Regions from separate parts of the Streptomyces sp. NPDC028314 genome, predicted to be linked through region 2. Evidence: riboswitches for the same ligand, from Rfam matches in the RefSeq annotation. Region 2 holds a riboswitch; the other holds the start of a gene.
What was found. A riboswitch is a leader RNA that binds a small molecule or an ion and turns the genes downstream of it on or off. The one in region 2 is predicted to bind ZMP and ZTP.
Positions count from the first base shown of each region.

Region 1: it holds a riboswitch for ZMP and ZTP, as region 2 does, so the genes downstream of both, ACZ4TG_RS15625 (bifunctional 5,10-methylenetetrahydrofolate dehydrogenase/5,10-methenyltetrahydrofolate cyclohydrolase) here and ACZ4TG_RS27630 (serine hydroxymethyltransferase) in region 2, are expected to answer to the same signal.

Region 1 covers NZ_JBVHTP010000006.1:28,006-34,873, reverse strand. The annotation lists gene ACZ4TG_RS15630 (MAB_1171c family putative transporter) at 1-949, shown strand, start outside; gene ACZ4TG_RS15625 (bifunctional 5,10-methylenetetrahydrofolate dehydrogenase/5,10-methenyltetrahydrofolate cyclohydrolase) at 1,063-1,908, opposite strand; ZMP/ZTP riboswitch at 2,055-2,148, opposite strand; gene ACZ4TG_RS15620 (methyltransferase domain-containing protein) at 2,228-2,989, shown strand; gene ACZ4TG_RS15615 (RNA polymerase sigma factor) at 3,214-4,800, shown strand; gene ACZ4TG_RS15610 (vWA domain-containing protein) at 4,815-6,620, opposite strand; gene ACZ4TG_RS15605 (ATP-binding protein) at 6,617-6,868, opposite strand, start outside.
Region 2 covers NZ_JBVHTP010000013.1:72,466-79,333, forward strand. The annotation lists gene trpS (tryptophan--tRNA ligase) at 29-1,042, opposite strand; gene ACZ4TG_RS27630 (serine hydroxymethyltransferase) at 1,318-2,586, opposite strand; ZMP/ZTP riboswitch at 2,621-2,711, opposite strand; gene rocD (ornithine--oxo-acid transaminase) at 2,821-4,026, shown strand; gene ACZ4TG_RS27640 (glutathionylspermidine synthase family protein) at 4,143-5,339, opposite strand; gene ACZ4TG_RS27645 (hypothetical protein) at 5,347-5,649, opposite strand; gene ACZ4TG_RS27650 (hypothetical protein) at 5,773-6,582, shown strand.

The sequences.
Region 1 (6,868 bases), on a different contig from region 2:
GTTCTCCGGCGCCTGCATCGCGCTGATCCTCCAGTGGGCCGGCGGCCCGCCGGAGAGCGTGCGGCGGGCCACCCGGCTGACGGTGGCCGCGTTCACGGCCGTCACGCTCCTGCTCAACGTGCTGTTCGTGGCCGGTGACGCGCCGGTGGAACGGCTCCGCGACTTCGACACGTACTACGCCGGCACGCCCTGGCTGCGCGAGATGATCATCGGCTACCTGCTGGCGCACACCGTGGGCAGTACCGCGCTGAGCACCCTGTGCTGGAAGTGGATGCTGAGGGTCGACCGCTCGCTGCGGCCGCTGCGCACCGGGCTGGCGCTGCTCATGCTCGGCGGGCTGCTCGACATCGGCTACCTCGTCGCGAAGTGGGCGGCGGTGGGCGCCCGCTGGACCGGCCGGGACTGGGACTGGCTGTCCACGTACGCGGCTCCGCCGTTCGCCTCGGCGGCGGCCCTGATGGTCGGGGCCGGCTTCCTCGTGCCGCTGGTCGGCGCCTCGGCGGCCTGGCGGGACTTCAGCCAGTACCGGCGGCTGCGCCCGCTGTGGCGGGCGCTGCGCGGCTTCGCGTCGGCCAGCGTGACGACCGTGCCGCTGACGTGGTGGTCGCCGGTCGGGATCCGGCTGATCCACCGCGAGTCGGTGATCGACGACGGGCTGCTGGCCCTCGCGTCCTGGTTCGACCCCGCCGTGCGCGACGCCGCGTACGAGGCCGCGTGCGCGCAGGGCCTGACCGGTCCGGCGGCTTCGGTGGTGGCCGACGCGGCCATGCTGGCGGCCGCCTGCCGGCGCCGGGCGGCCGCCGACCGGGCGGGTACGGCCGCGCGCCCCGGGCCGGGGCATCCGGCGCCGCCCCGGCCGGCCCCGCAGCCGCTGGCCGCCCTGGCCCGGGAGTTCCGGTCCTCGCCCATCGTGGCGGAGTTCCGCCGCGGGGCGGCGGTCGGCCGCTGACCGCCGGCGCCGGGTCGCGGTCCGGCCGGGGCGCGGGCCGGGGCGCGGAACGCCCCGGACCGAAGGGCCCGGGGCGTTCGTCGTACGTCGTACGTCGTCGGCAGCGGCCGGGGTCAGAGGTCCGCGAGGTCCAGCCCGGCCTGGGCGGCGGCCGCCCGGACGGTCTGTTCCAGGAGCACGGCGATGGTCATCGGGCCGACACCGCCGGGGACCGGGGTGATCAGCGAGGCGCGGGCGGCGGCCGACTCGAAGTGCACGTCGCCGACGTTGCCCTCGTTGTAGCCCGCGTCCAGGACCACGGCGCCCGGCTTGATGTCCTCGCCCCGGATGAACTCGGCCTTGCCGACGGCCGCGACCAGCACATCGGCCTGGCGCACGATCGAGGGCAGGTCCCGGGTGCGGGAGTGGCAGTAGGTGACGGTGGCGTTCCGCTCCAGCAGCAGCATCCCGGCGGGCTTGCCCAGGATCGCGCTGCGGCCGACGACGACCGCGTGCTTGCCGGTCAGGTCCACGTCGTAGGCCTCCAGCAGGCGCATGATGCCGCCGGGGGTGCAGGAGACGAAGCCCGGCAGGCCGAAGCCCATGGCGGCGAAGGAGTGCATGGTCACACCGTCCACGTCCTTGCCGGGGGCGATGGCCTCGAAGGCGGCGCGCTCGTCGATGTGGTGCGGGACCGGGTGCTGGAGCAGGATGCCGCTGATCTCGGGGTCCTCGGAGAGGGCCGTGATAGCGGCGACGAGCTCCTCGGTGGTCGTCTCCGCCGGGAGTTCCACGTGGCGGGAGGTGATCCCGGCCTTGGCGCAGCGGTTCTGCTTCATGCGGACGTAGGTGACCGAGGCGGGGTCCTCGCCGACCAGCACGGTCGCGAGACAGGGAGCGGTGCCGGTGCGCTCGGTGAGCTTCGCCGCGTGGGCGGCCGTCTGCTCCGAGATGCGGCGGGCGAGGGCGGTGCCGTCCATGAGGCGGGCGGTCCGGCCCTGGCCGGTGCGGGCCTGGTCGGCCTGCGTCTGGTCGGCCTGCGTCTGGTCGGCCTGTGCCTGATCGGCCTGTGCCTGATCGGTCTGGGCAGTCGTCATAGGGGTCTCCTGAGCGTCGCTGCGGGATCGCGGTTCGCCCAGGCGCGCGGCAGTCGACGTACGGGGGTACGCCGGGCCGCTCCCCGGTGGTGATCCACCCGAACGCCAGTCACGGCCCGCCGCCCACTCTAGTCGACGGCCGTGCGGAGCCCCCCGGCGATACCCGGTGGATGCCCGGCGCCCGACCTGGGACGATCGAGACATGACGCGTACTTTCGACCATCTCGTCGCGGAGGCGGAATCGGTCTCCGTGGAGGGCTGGGACTTCTCCTGGCTCGACGGCCGGGCCTCCGAGCAGCGCCCTTCCTGGGGCTATCAGGGGCTGCTGCGCGAACGCCTCTCCCGGGCCGGCTCCGCCCTCGACATCCAGACCGGAGGCGGCGAGGTGCTCGCCGGGGCCGCGCCGCTGCCCCCGCTCATGGCGGCCACCGAGTCCTGGCCGCCGAACATCGACAAGGCGACCCGGCTGCTGCACCCGCTGGGCGCGGTCGTGGTCGCGGACTCCGACGAACCGCCGCTGCCGTTCGGCGACGGGGCCTTCGAGCTGGTCTGCAGCAGGCACCCGGTGACCATCTGGTGGGAGGAGATCGCGCGGGTCCTTCGCCCGGGCGGTACGTACCTCTCGCAGCAGGTCGGTCCGGCCAGTGTCTTCGAGCTCGTGGAGTACTTCCTGGGCCCGCAGCCGGAGGAGGTCAGGCGCGGCCGGCACCCCGACGACGCGGTCGCGCAGGCTCGGGAGGCGGGCCTGGAAGTCGTCGATCTGCGCTCCGAACGACTGCGGACGGAGTTCAACGACATCGGAGCCGTGATCTACTTTCTACGGAAGGTGATCTGGATGGTGCCGGGCTTCACGGTCGGGCACTACCGGGACCGGTTGCGCGAGCTGCACGAACGGATCGAACGCGAAGGCCCGTTCGTCGCGCACACCTCCCGCTTCCTCATCGAGGCCCGCAAAACGGGCTGAGGGAACGGGCGGAGGAGGGCGGACGGATCCACGCCGGATCGGTTGCGCCGCCACAGCGTGGCGCAGGTCACTCAATTCAGCGCGTAACGAATCGACTCGGGCATGCGATGAACCGACAGGTGTCCTCGCGCGGCCCGGAATACAGACCCCCCTCGGGTCTGTTTCCCGAGTTCGCGCGATGATGTCCGGCCCACCCCTTATCTGTTCGCAACGAGAGGCTCCTTGTGTCGCTCAGCCCGTCCCGTACGTTCCCTCCGGAGATCGCCGAATCGGAGGCCCTGGTCACGCTCGTCGAGCGAGGCCGCGAGCAGGGTCACATCAACGGTGATGACGTGCGCCAGGCCTTCGAGGCCGGCCGCATCCCGGTGGACCAGTGGAAGCGGGTCCTGCGCAGCCTGAACCAGGTCCTGGACGAGGAGGGTGTCGCCCTCCACGTCAGCGCGGCCCCCGCCACCAAGGCTGCCGCGAAGAAGCCGCGCAAGGCGGCCGCCGCCCCCGCCCGCACCGTGACCAAGAAGGCCGCCGCCGCGCCGCGCCCCATCGGCGCGCGCAAGGCCTCGGCCACCAGCCCGGCCACGGCGGCGGCGATATCCGCTCCGTCGGCCTCCGGCACCGAGGAGGAGGTGGCGGCCGAGGCCGCCGCCGAGCCGAAGAAGCGGACGGTCAAGAAGACCGCCGCGAAGAAGGCCACGGCCACCAAGAAGACGGCCGCGGCGAAGAAGACCGGCGCGAAGGACGCCGACGAGGGCGAGACCCCCGCCGTCGAGGGCGAGGACTGGGCGGCCGAGGACCTGGCCGACGAGGCCGAGGAAGAGGCCCCCAAGGCCGCGGGCACCCAGGGCTTCGTCCTGTCCGACGACGACGAGGACGACGCCCCGGCGCAGACGGTCATGGTCGCGGGCGCCACCGCCGACCCCGTCAAGGACTACCTCAAGCTCATCGGCAAGGTGCCGCTGCTCAACGCCGAGCAGGAGGTCGAGCTCGCCAAGCGCATCGAGGCGGGCCTCTTCTCCGAGTACAAGCTCGAAGAGGAGGAGGACCACAAGCCCGCGTTCAAGCGCGAGCTGGAGATCCTCGTCGAGGACGGCCGCCGCGCCAAGAACCACCTGCTGGAGGCCAACCTCCGTCTCGTGGTCTCCCTCGCCAAGCGCTACACCGGCCGCGGCATGCTCTTCCTGGACCTGATCCAGGAGGGCAACGTCGGTCTGATCCGCGCCGTGGAGAAGTTCGACTACACCAAGGGCTTCAAGTTCTCCACGTACGCGACCTGGTGGATCCGGCAGGCGATCACGCGTGCCATGGCCGACCAGTCGCGCACCATCCGCATCCCCGTCCACATGGTCGAGATCATCAACAAGCTCGCCCGTGTGCAGCGCCAGATGCTCCAGGACCTCGGTCGCGAGCCCACTCCGGAGGAGCTGGGCAAGGAACTCGACATGACCCCCGAGAAGGTCATCGAGGTCCAGAAGTACGGCCGCGAGCCGATCTCCCTGCACACCCCCCTGGGTGAGGAGGGCGACAGCGAGTTCGGTGACCTCATCGAGGACTCCGAGGCGGTCGTGCCGGCCGACGCGGTGTCGTTCACCTTCCTCCAGGAGCAGCTCCAGTCGATCCTGGGCACGCTCTCCGAGCGTGAGGCGGGTGTCGTCTCCATGCGCTACGGCCTGAACGACGGCCAGCCGAAGACCCTGGACGAGATCGGCCGCGTGTACGGGGTCACCCGTGAGCGCATCCGCCAGATCGAGTCCAAGACCATGTCGAAGCTGCGCCACCCGTCGCGTTCCCAGGTGCTGCGCGACTACCTCGACTAGACCGGCCCCGCCCCTCAGGCCAGTCGGAAGACCGGCCCCCGGGGCGTGAACGGCAGGGAGGCACCCTGCGGGATCAGGTAGGCGTGCTCGCGCCGGATCCGCAGGGTGTCGCACCACCCGTCCGTGATCACCAGCACCGGCGCCTGCGGAGGGAAGTCCTCCGCACGCTGGAGCAGGTCGATGCCCGGCTGGAGCTCGGTTCCGCCGCGTCCGCGCACCCGTACCCGGCCCGCGATCTCGGTCGGTGCGACGAAGCCCGCGTCGTACGGCGCCGCGTCACAGAACACGACGCGTGCCGCCGGTACGTCGCGGGCTTCGGCGTACGAGGCGATCGCGCCCAGCGCCTTGCCGAGCAGGGCGGCGCTCATCGACCCGGAGGTGTCGAGCACGACGCCGAAGGTGCAGCGGGCGACCTCCTCGGGCGGGAAGTACCGGCCCGCGCGCGGGATGTCCGGGGTGGAGGCCTGGCGGCGGGCCGGGCGCGCGAAGCTCCGTACGGCCTGCGGCCTCGGCACGTACTCGTCGAACCAGCGGGCGAGCCGCGCGTCCCAGGGCACGGGCGGGTGGGCCAGGGCCCGGATCTCCTGGATCAGCCCGGCGGGCAGCAGCCCGCGCTCCCCGTACACGTGCAGGTCGTGGCCCTGGACCAGGCCGCGGCGGTAGAACTCGTCGAGGTCGGTGTACGGCCCGCTCCCCGGGTGGGGCAGCGGTTCCCCCAGGATGTCCCCCAGGCCCTTGCCGCGCAGGGTGGCCAGGCGGCGCGTCCGGCGCAGGTCGGTGGTGATCCGGTCGTAGACCTCCTCGACGGAGAGGCCCTTCAGCTCCGGGTCGTAGAGCAGTCCCTCGGGCATGGCGCCGACGCCCATCTCGACGAGCCAGCCGTTGACGACGTAGTCGGCGGCCACGTTGTGCAGGTACGGGTCGCGGGCGCCGCGGCGCTCGCCGTGGCGCAGGGCCGCGTGCAGCATCTCGTGGGCCAGGACGAACCGCCATTCCTCGTCGTCGAGGGTGCGCAGCGGGTTGACGTAGATCTCCCCGGCGCTCGCGCTGACGGCGGCGATCGCGATGCCCTGGGCGCGGGCCAGTTCGGCGTGGGCAACGATCCGCAGTCCCGCGGCGAGCCCGCCGAGCAGCGGGTACGAGGAGACGAACCAGTTCAGGGCCCGGTCCCAGGGGTGCCGGCGGACCCGCTCTCCGGTGACGCGGTCGCGGCGGCCGCCGGCCGTGTCCATGGCGGCGGAGACGCTGCGGGTCAGGGCGTGCGCGAAGGCGGTCTCCCAGTCCGGGACGGCGGTGCCGAGGACGCGGTGGGTCACGAGGACCTGGTCGGGGTGCTCGCCGGCCGTGCCGCAGTTCTCGTAGGCGGGCGGGATGCCGTCGCGGCGCCAGCGGGCGGCCAGCAGTTCCTCGTCGCCGCCGGGGTACGCCTCGGGCAGGTGGGCGGGGGTCCGGCCGACGGGGAAGGTCAGCAGGAAGCGGTTGACGACGGCGCAGCGGGCGGCGAGCTCGAAGCGGTCGGGCTGCGGGCGGTCCGCCTCGCGGGAGGCGGGGATGTGGCCGAAGCCGAGGTGGAGGAGGGCGTGGGCGAGGGTCCAGGCCCATTCCTCGGGATCGGCCCGTTTGGTGGGGTGGACGTGGATCGTGCCGTCGGAGTCCACGGCGGCGAGCCCTCCGGCCGGGGTCGCGGCGCACTTGGCCTGGCGGCAGACGGTGCCGCTGACCGCGGTGAGGGCGGGGTTGCGCCGCACCAGCAGGCGGCCCGCCTCGAAGGCCGCGGTGGCGGGGTCGGGCCGGTTCGCCTTGGCCGGCTTGCGGCTCACCGGCGGGCCTCGACCAGCCGGGGCATGTCGCGGGCGGCCTCGATGAGGAACCAGGACGGCAGCACGGGCAGCCCGTCGGCGTCGTCGGCGATCACGGTCTGGGCGACCTCGACGGAGATCTCCGCGAGCTGGACGAGCAGGGACTTCGAGCGGAAGGCGAGCTGTCGGACGGCCGGCGAGACGTGCTCGCGCTGTGCGGGCAGCTCCTTGACCAGGCGGCCGCGGAAGGCGTCGGCGAGGTAGTACAG
Region 2 (6,868 bases):
CCCCCGGACCGCCAGGGCCCTCTGTCGGTCAGTGCTTGGCGGGCAGGAAACCGAGGCGGTCGTAAGCCTGCGCCAGGGTCTCGGCGGCGACCGCCCGAGCCTTCTCCGCGCCCTTGGCCAGCACGGCGTCCAGGGTCTCCGGGTCGTCCAGGTAGTCCTGGGTGCGCTGCTTGAACGGTGTGACGAAATCGACCATCACACCGGCCAGGTCCGTCTTCAGCGCGCCGTAGCCCTTGCCCTCGTACCGGGCCTCCAGCTCGGTGACGGACTCGCCCGTGAGGGTGGAGTAGATCGTGAGCAGGTTGCTGACGCCGGGCTTCTTCTCGGTGTCGAAGCGGATCTCGGCCTCGGTGTCGGTGACCGCGCTCTTGATCTTCTTCTCGGTGACCTTGGGCTCGTCGAGGAGGTTGATCAGGCCCTTGGGGGACGAGGCGGACTTCGACATCTTGATCGCCGGGTCCTGGAGGTCGTAGATCTTCGCGACCTCCTTGACGATGTGCGCGGCGGGGAGCGTGAAGGTCTGGCCGAAGCGCGTGTTGAAGCGCTCGGCCAGGTCGCGGGTCAGCTCGATGTGCTGGCGCTGGTCCTCGCCGACGGGGACGGAGTTCGCCTGGTAGAGCAGGATGTCGGCGACCTGGAGGATCGGGTACGTGAACAGGCCGACGGTGGCGTTGTTGGCGCCCTGCTTGGCGGACTTGTCCTTGAACTGGGTCATCCGGCTCGCCTCACCGAAGCCGGTGATGCAGTTCATGACCCAGCCGAGCTGCGCGTGCTCGGGCACGTGGCTCTGGATGAAGAGCGTGCAGCGCTCGGGGTCCAGGCCGGCGGCGAGCAGCTGGGCGGCGGAGAGCCGGGTGTTCGCGCGCAGTTCCTTCGGATCCTGCGGCATGGTGATCGCGTGCAGGTCGACGACCATGTAGAAGGCGTCGTGCGTCTCCTGCAGGGCGACGTACTGACGGATGGCTCCGAGGTAGTTCCCGAGGTGGAACGAACCGGAGGTGGGCTGGATGCCGGAGAGCGCGCGAGGACGGTCAGAAGCCATGGCCTCATTCTCTCAGGTGCGGGGGCGGGCTCGGGCCCTTCGCTGGCCGGAACCGTCCGGGTCCGCGGGCCCCGCGGGCCCCCGCCCCGGACGGCGCCCCGCCCGCCGTGCGGGGGCCGCCCACGTACCGGGCAGTAGTCAGGCGGCCGGATCTTGCCCCGGCCGAGCGACCGCTTTCCGGGGCGCCGCCGGACAGATCCGGCCCTCGCCGGCGTTCGAGGCGCGGATTGCGGGGCGCGGGGCGCGGGGCGGAGCCCCGCGACGCCGCCGCAGGGTCACGACAACGGGAGCCCCGGTGCCGGGAAGGCCGCCATCAGGTCGGTGACCTCGGCGCGGACGGCGGCCAGGGCCGGCTCGTCCCCCTTGGCGGCGGCCTCGACCGCGCGGGAGATCCAGTCGGCCACCACCGGCATGTGCTCCTGCGACAGGCCCCGCGAGGTGAGCGAAGGCGTGCCGATCCGGATGCCCGACGGGTCGAACGGCTTGCGCGGGTCGAACGGGACCGTGTTGTAGTTCACCACGATGCCCGCCCGGTCCAGCGCCTTGGCGGCGATCTTGCCCGGGACGCCCCGCGAGGTCAGGTCCATCAGGATCAGGTGGTTGTCCGTACCGCCCGAGACGAGGTCGAAGCCCCGCTCCAGCAGGGCGGCGGCCAGCGCCTTGGCGTTGGCGACGACCGCGTGCGCGTAAGAGACGAACGCCGGCTGCGCCGCCTCGTGCAGCGCGACCGCGATACCGGCCGTCGTCTGGTTGTGCGGGCCGCCCTGGAGGCCCGGGAAGACCGCCTTGTCGATGGCCTTCGCGTGCTCCTCACGGCACATCAGCATCGCGCCGCGCGGACCGCGCAGGGTCTTGTGGGTGGTGGTGGAGATGACGTCCACGTGCCCGGCCGGCGAGGGGTGCGCCCCGCCCGCGATCAGGCCCGCGATGTGCGCGACGTCGGCCACCAGGACCGAGCCCGCCTCCTTCGCGATGGAGGCGAAGGCCTCGAAGTCGATCGTGCGGGGCAGCGCCGTACCGCCACAGAAGATGATCTTCGGGCGTTCCGCGAGGGCCAGCTCGCGCACCGCGTCGTAGTCGATCCGGCCGGTCTCCGCCGAGACGCCGTACTGCACGCCCCGGAACCACGAGCCCGTCGCCGAGACGCCCCAGCCGTGCGTGAGGTGGCCGCCCATCGGCAGGGCCATGCCCATCACCGTGTCGCCGGGCTTCGCGAAGGCCAGGTAGACGGCCAGGTTGGCCGGAGAGCCGGAGTACGGCTGCACGTTCGCGTGGTCCACGCCGAACAGGCCCTTCGCCCGCTCGACGGCCAGCGCCTCGACGCGGTCGATGTTCTGCTGGCCCTCGTAGTAGCGGCGGCCCGGGTAGCCCTCGCTGTACTTGTTCTGCAGGACCGTGCCGGAGGCCTCCAGCACGGCGGCGGACACGTAGTTCTCGCTGGGGATCAGCCGCAGGGTCTCGGCCTGCAGTACTTCCTCCGCCTCGACGAAGGACGCCAGCTCGGGGTCGGTCGCGAAAAGGGCGGGATGGCGGCGCGCGGTCATGGCGGCTCCTCCGGGGTCGATGTCGTCTTCGTCCCCGCGAGGCCCAGGCGAGCGGCCGTGTATGCGGTCGTGCGCGCACGGCTCCCCCGGAGTTGGTTCTCCGTACGCCAGTCGCCGTGCGTGGGGCCCACCTTAGCGGGCACGCCACGAGAAAGGTTTCTCCGTCCGCATCGCGAGCGAGGATGGAAAGTGACGCCACCCTCGTCACAGGCCTGACGGACGATCGGAGACCCCGTGTCGAATACTGCTGATGCCATCCGCTCCGCCGACGCGCACAGCGCGCACAACTACCATCCCCTGCCCATCGTCGTCGCGTCGGCGGAAGGCGCGTGGATGACCGACGTGGAGGGCCGCAGGTATCTCGACATGCTGGCCGGTTACTCGGCGCTCAATTTCGGCCACGGCAACCGCCGGCTGATCGACGCCGCCCGCGCCCAGCTGGAGCGGGTCACCCTCACCTCCCGCGCCTTCCACCACGACCGCTTCGCGGACTTCTGTACCGAACTCGCCGCGCTGTGCGGCAAGGAGATGGTGCTGCCCATGAACACGGGCGCGGAAGCCGTGGAGACGGCGGTGAAGACCGCCCGCAAGTGGGGCTACGAGGTCAAGGGCGTCCCGGACGGCCACGCCAAGATCGTGGTCGCGGCCGACAACTTCCACGGCCGGACCACCACCATCGTGTCCTTCTCCACGGACCACGAGGCCCGCGACCACTTCGGCCCGTACACGCCGGGCTTCGAGATCGTCCCGTACGGCGACCTCACCGCGCTCGCCCACGCCGTCACGGAGAACACCGTCGCCGTGCTGCTGGAGCCGATCCAGGGCGAGGCGGGGGTCCTCGTACCGCCCGCCGGCTACCTGCGGGGCGTACGGGAACTCACGCGCGAGCGGAACGTCCTGTTCATGGCGGACGAGATCCAGTCGGGCCTCGGCCGCACCGGCAAGACCTTCGCCTGCGAGCACGAGGGGGTCGTCCCCGACGTGTACATCCTGGGCAAGGCCCTGGGCGGCGGGGTCGTGCCCGTGTCCGCCGTCGTCGCGGACCGGGACGTGCTCGGCGTGTTCCGGCCCGGCGAGCACGGCTCCACCTTCGGCGGGAACCCGCTCGCCTGCGCGGTCGCCCTGGAGGTGATCGCGATGCTCCGCTCGGGCGAGTACCAGCAGCGCGCCGCCGAACTCGGCGACCACCTGCACCGGGAGCTGAACCTGCTGGTCGGCGGGGGCGCGGTGACCGCCGTACGGGGCCGCGGACTGTGGGCGGGCGTCGACATCGACCCGGCGCGCGGCACGGGCCGGGAGATCTCCGAGAAGCTGATGGAACTCGGGGTGCTGGTGAAGGACACCCACGGATCGACCATCCGGATCGCGCCCCCGCTGGTGATCAGCAAGGAGGACCTGGACTGGGGGCTGGACCAGCTGCGTTCGGTGCTCTCCGCCTAGAGCGGTCCTCCCGGACCGGGCTGCCGGACCGGGCTGCCGGACCGGGCTGCCGGACCGGGCTGCCGGACCGGGCTGCCGGACCGGGCTGCCGGACCGGGCTGCCGGGCCGGCCACGGTCAGAGGATGACGTGGGGCAGGAAACGGGCGTACTCGTCCGTGACCGGCCCCGCGGACTCCCGGATGCCCAGCCCCGCCGCTTCCTCCTCGACGACCCACGCGCCGAGCACCACCCGGTTGCCGTCGAAGTCGGGCAGCGGGGCCAGGGCCTGGAAGACGTACGTCTCGCCCTCGTCCGGGACGAACGGCTCCGCGTCCGCGCCCGCCGCGTGCAGGCTCACCCCGGCCCCCTCGCGGCCCAGCAGGGGCTTGGCCGCGTACCCGGTGGTCTCCGCGAGCTCGCGCGGGCCGTCGAGATAGGCGGGCAGCAGGTTCGGGTGCTCGGGGAACAGCTCCCACAGGATCGCCAGCAGCGCCTTGTTGGAGAGCAGCATCTTCCACAGCGGCTCGATCCAGCAGGTGGTGCCGGAGCCGCCGCCGTGGTCGTAGGTGCCGAGGACCTGCGGGCCGAACTCGTCGGTGGCCAGCCACTCCCACGGGTAGAGCTTGAAGCAGCTGCGGATGAAGCGCAGCTTCTCGTCGACGAACCGGCCGGACAGGCTGTCCCAGCCGATCTGCTCGACGGACAGGGCCTGCGTGTCCAGGCCCGCCTGCTCGGCGGTCTCCTGGAGGTAGGCCACCGTCATCAGGTCCTCGCCGAGCTCGTCGGTCTCGGAGTGCGCGAAGTGCACCGGGCCGGGAGGCAGCAGCTCGGCCTGCCGGCGCCAGCCCTCGACGAGCCGCTCGTGGAGCGAGTTCCACTGATCGGCGCCGGGGAAGCGCTCCTCCATCCAGAACCACTGCGGACTCGCCGCCTCCACCAGGGAGGTGGGGGTGTCGGCGTTGTACTCCAGCATCTTCGCGGGGCTGCCGGAGCCGTCGTAGCGCAGGTCGAAGCGGCCGTAGAGGGAAGGCTGCTCGGCGCGCCGGTGCCAGGACCCGGCGATCAGCGCGGCGAGTTTCGGGTCGGTGATGCCGAGGTCGGCGAAACGGTCCTGCTCGACGATGTGCGCGGCCGCGGCCAGGCACATGGCGTGCAGCTCCTCGACGACGTTCTCCAGCGCCTCGACCTCCGGGAGGGAGAACGAGTAGTACGCGCTCTCGTCCCAGTAGGGGCGCAGGGAGTCGTCGGGATACCGGGTCAGGGGGTAGATCAGCCCCTGCTCCTCGACGGTCTTCTGCCAGCCGGGGCGGGGCTCGATGGTGTGCCGCTGCATGGGGTGCTCAGCCGCCGGAGGAGCCGGAGCTCTTGTGGCCGCCGATGCCGCCGCGGGTGACGGCGGACTTGTCGAAGCTGCCGCCGCCCACCTTGCCGTTGGACACGCTGCCGCCGTAGTAGTAGGCGCCGTGGCCGCCGCTCTTGCACTCCTTGCTGTCCAACTTCTTCAGCGTGGAGCGGTCGGCGCAGCGCTTGTCGGGCTCGTCGCTGCTGCCGCAGGCCACGAGGGTGGCTGCGAGCAGGCCCATGCCGCCGAGCGCGACGGCGCCCGAGCGCATCCGGCGCTGGGTGGTCTTGCTGGTGTCCATCTGAGATCGCTCCCTGGGTGGCGTGGTCCCGACAGACTAGAACGGGGTTGCCGGGGGATGGAATCCAGCCGTCGTCACACCCTTGTCACGACGGTGACCTAGAGTCAGTTCGTGCTCCTTGGGATGATTTGCGCACTTGGCGCGGCGGTCTGTTTCGGTACGGCGTCGGTCCTCCAGGCGGTCGCGGCACGGGCCGCCGAGCCGGGAACGGGCTCCGGGGTGGACGTCTCGCTGCTGCTGCGGGCGCTCCGGCAGTGGCGGTACGTGGCGGGCCTCTCCCTGGACGCGGTCGGCTTCGTCCTCCAGATCATCGCCCTGCGGCACATCCCGATCTACGCGGTGGGCGCGGCCCTGGCGGCCAGCCTCGCCGTGACGGCGGTGGTCGCGTCCCGGCTGCTGCGCGTACGGCTGAGCGGGCTGGAGTGGGGCGCGGTGGGACTGGTCTGCCTCGGGCTCCTGATGCTGGGGCTCTCCTCGGGGGAAGAGGGCTCCGGGACCGGATCCCTCGCACTGAAGCTGGGCCTGCTGGGGGTGGCGGGGCTGGTGCTGCTGGTGGGGGCGGTGGCGGGCGGCCTGCCGGACCGCGCCCGGGCCCTGACCCTCGGCCTGGCGGCGGGCACGGGCTTCGGGGTCGTCGAAGTCGCCGTCCGCCTCATCGACGACGTCTCGCTGTCGACCCTGGCCAACCCGGCGCTGTACGCGCTGCTGCTGGGCGGCGGGGCGGCCTTCCTGCTGCTCACCTCCGCCCTGCAGCGCGGCTCGGTGACGGCGGCGACGGCCGGGATGGTGCTGGGCGAGACGATCGGCCCGGCGGTGGTGGGGGTGGTGTGGCTCGGCGACCGCACCCGCGAGGGGCTGACCTGGCTCGCCGTGGCCGGCTTCGCCATCGCCGTGGCGGGCTCCCTGGCCCTGGCCCGCTTCGGCGAACCGTAGCCCTGGCCGGGCGGTTGCCCTGGCCGGGCGGTTTGACGGGGTTTCGGGGTGTCCCCGTGGCCCCTGCCGTTGCCCTGGCCGGGCGGGGAACGGGCTGCCCCTGCGGGGCGGGGCTCGTTTGCAGCTCGGCTGCTGCGGCCGCCTCAAGCGCCGACGGGGCTGGGTTTGGCTGCGCTCTGGGCGGGGTGCCGGGGACGCCGCCGGGGTGGGGTGTGGTCCGGGGCGGGCATGATTTATGGCGCCCCAGCCGGGTCCCCAGTTGCCGGGCGGTACAGGGCGCCAACAA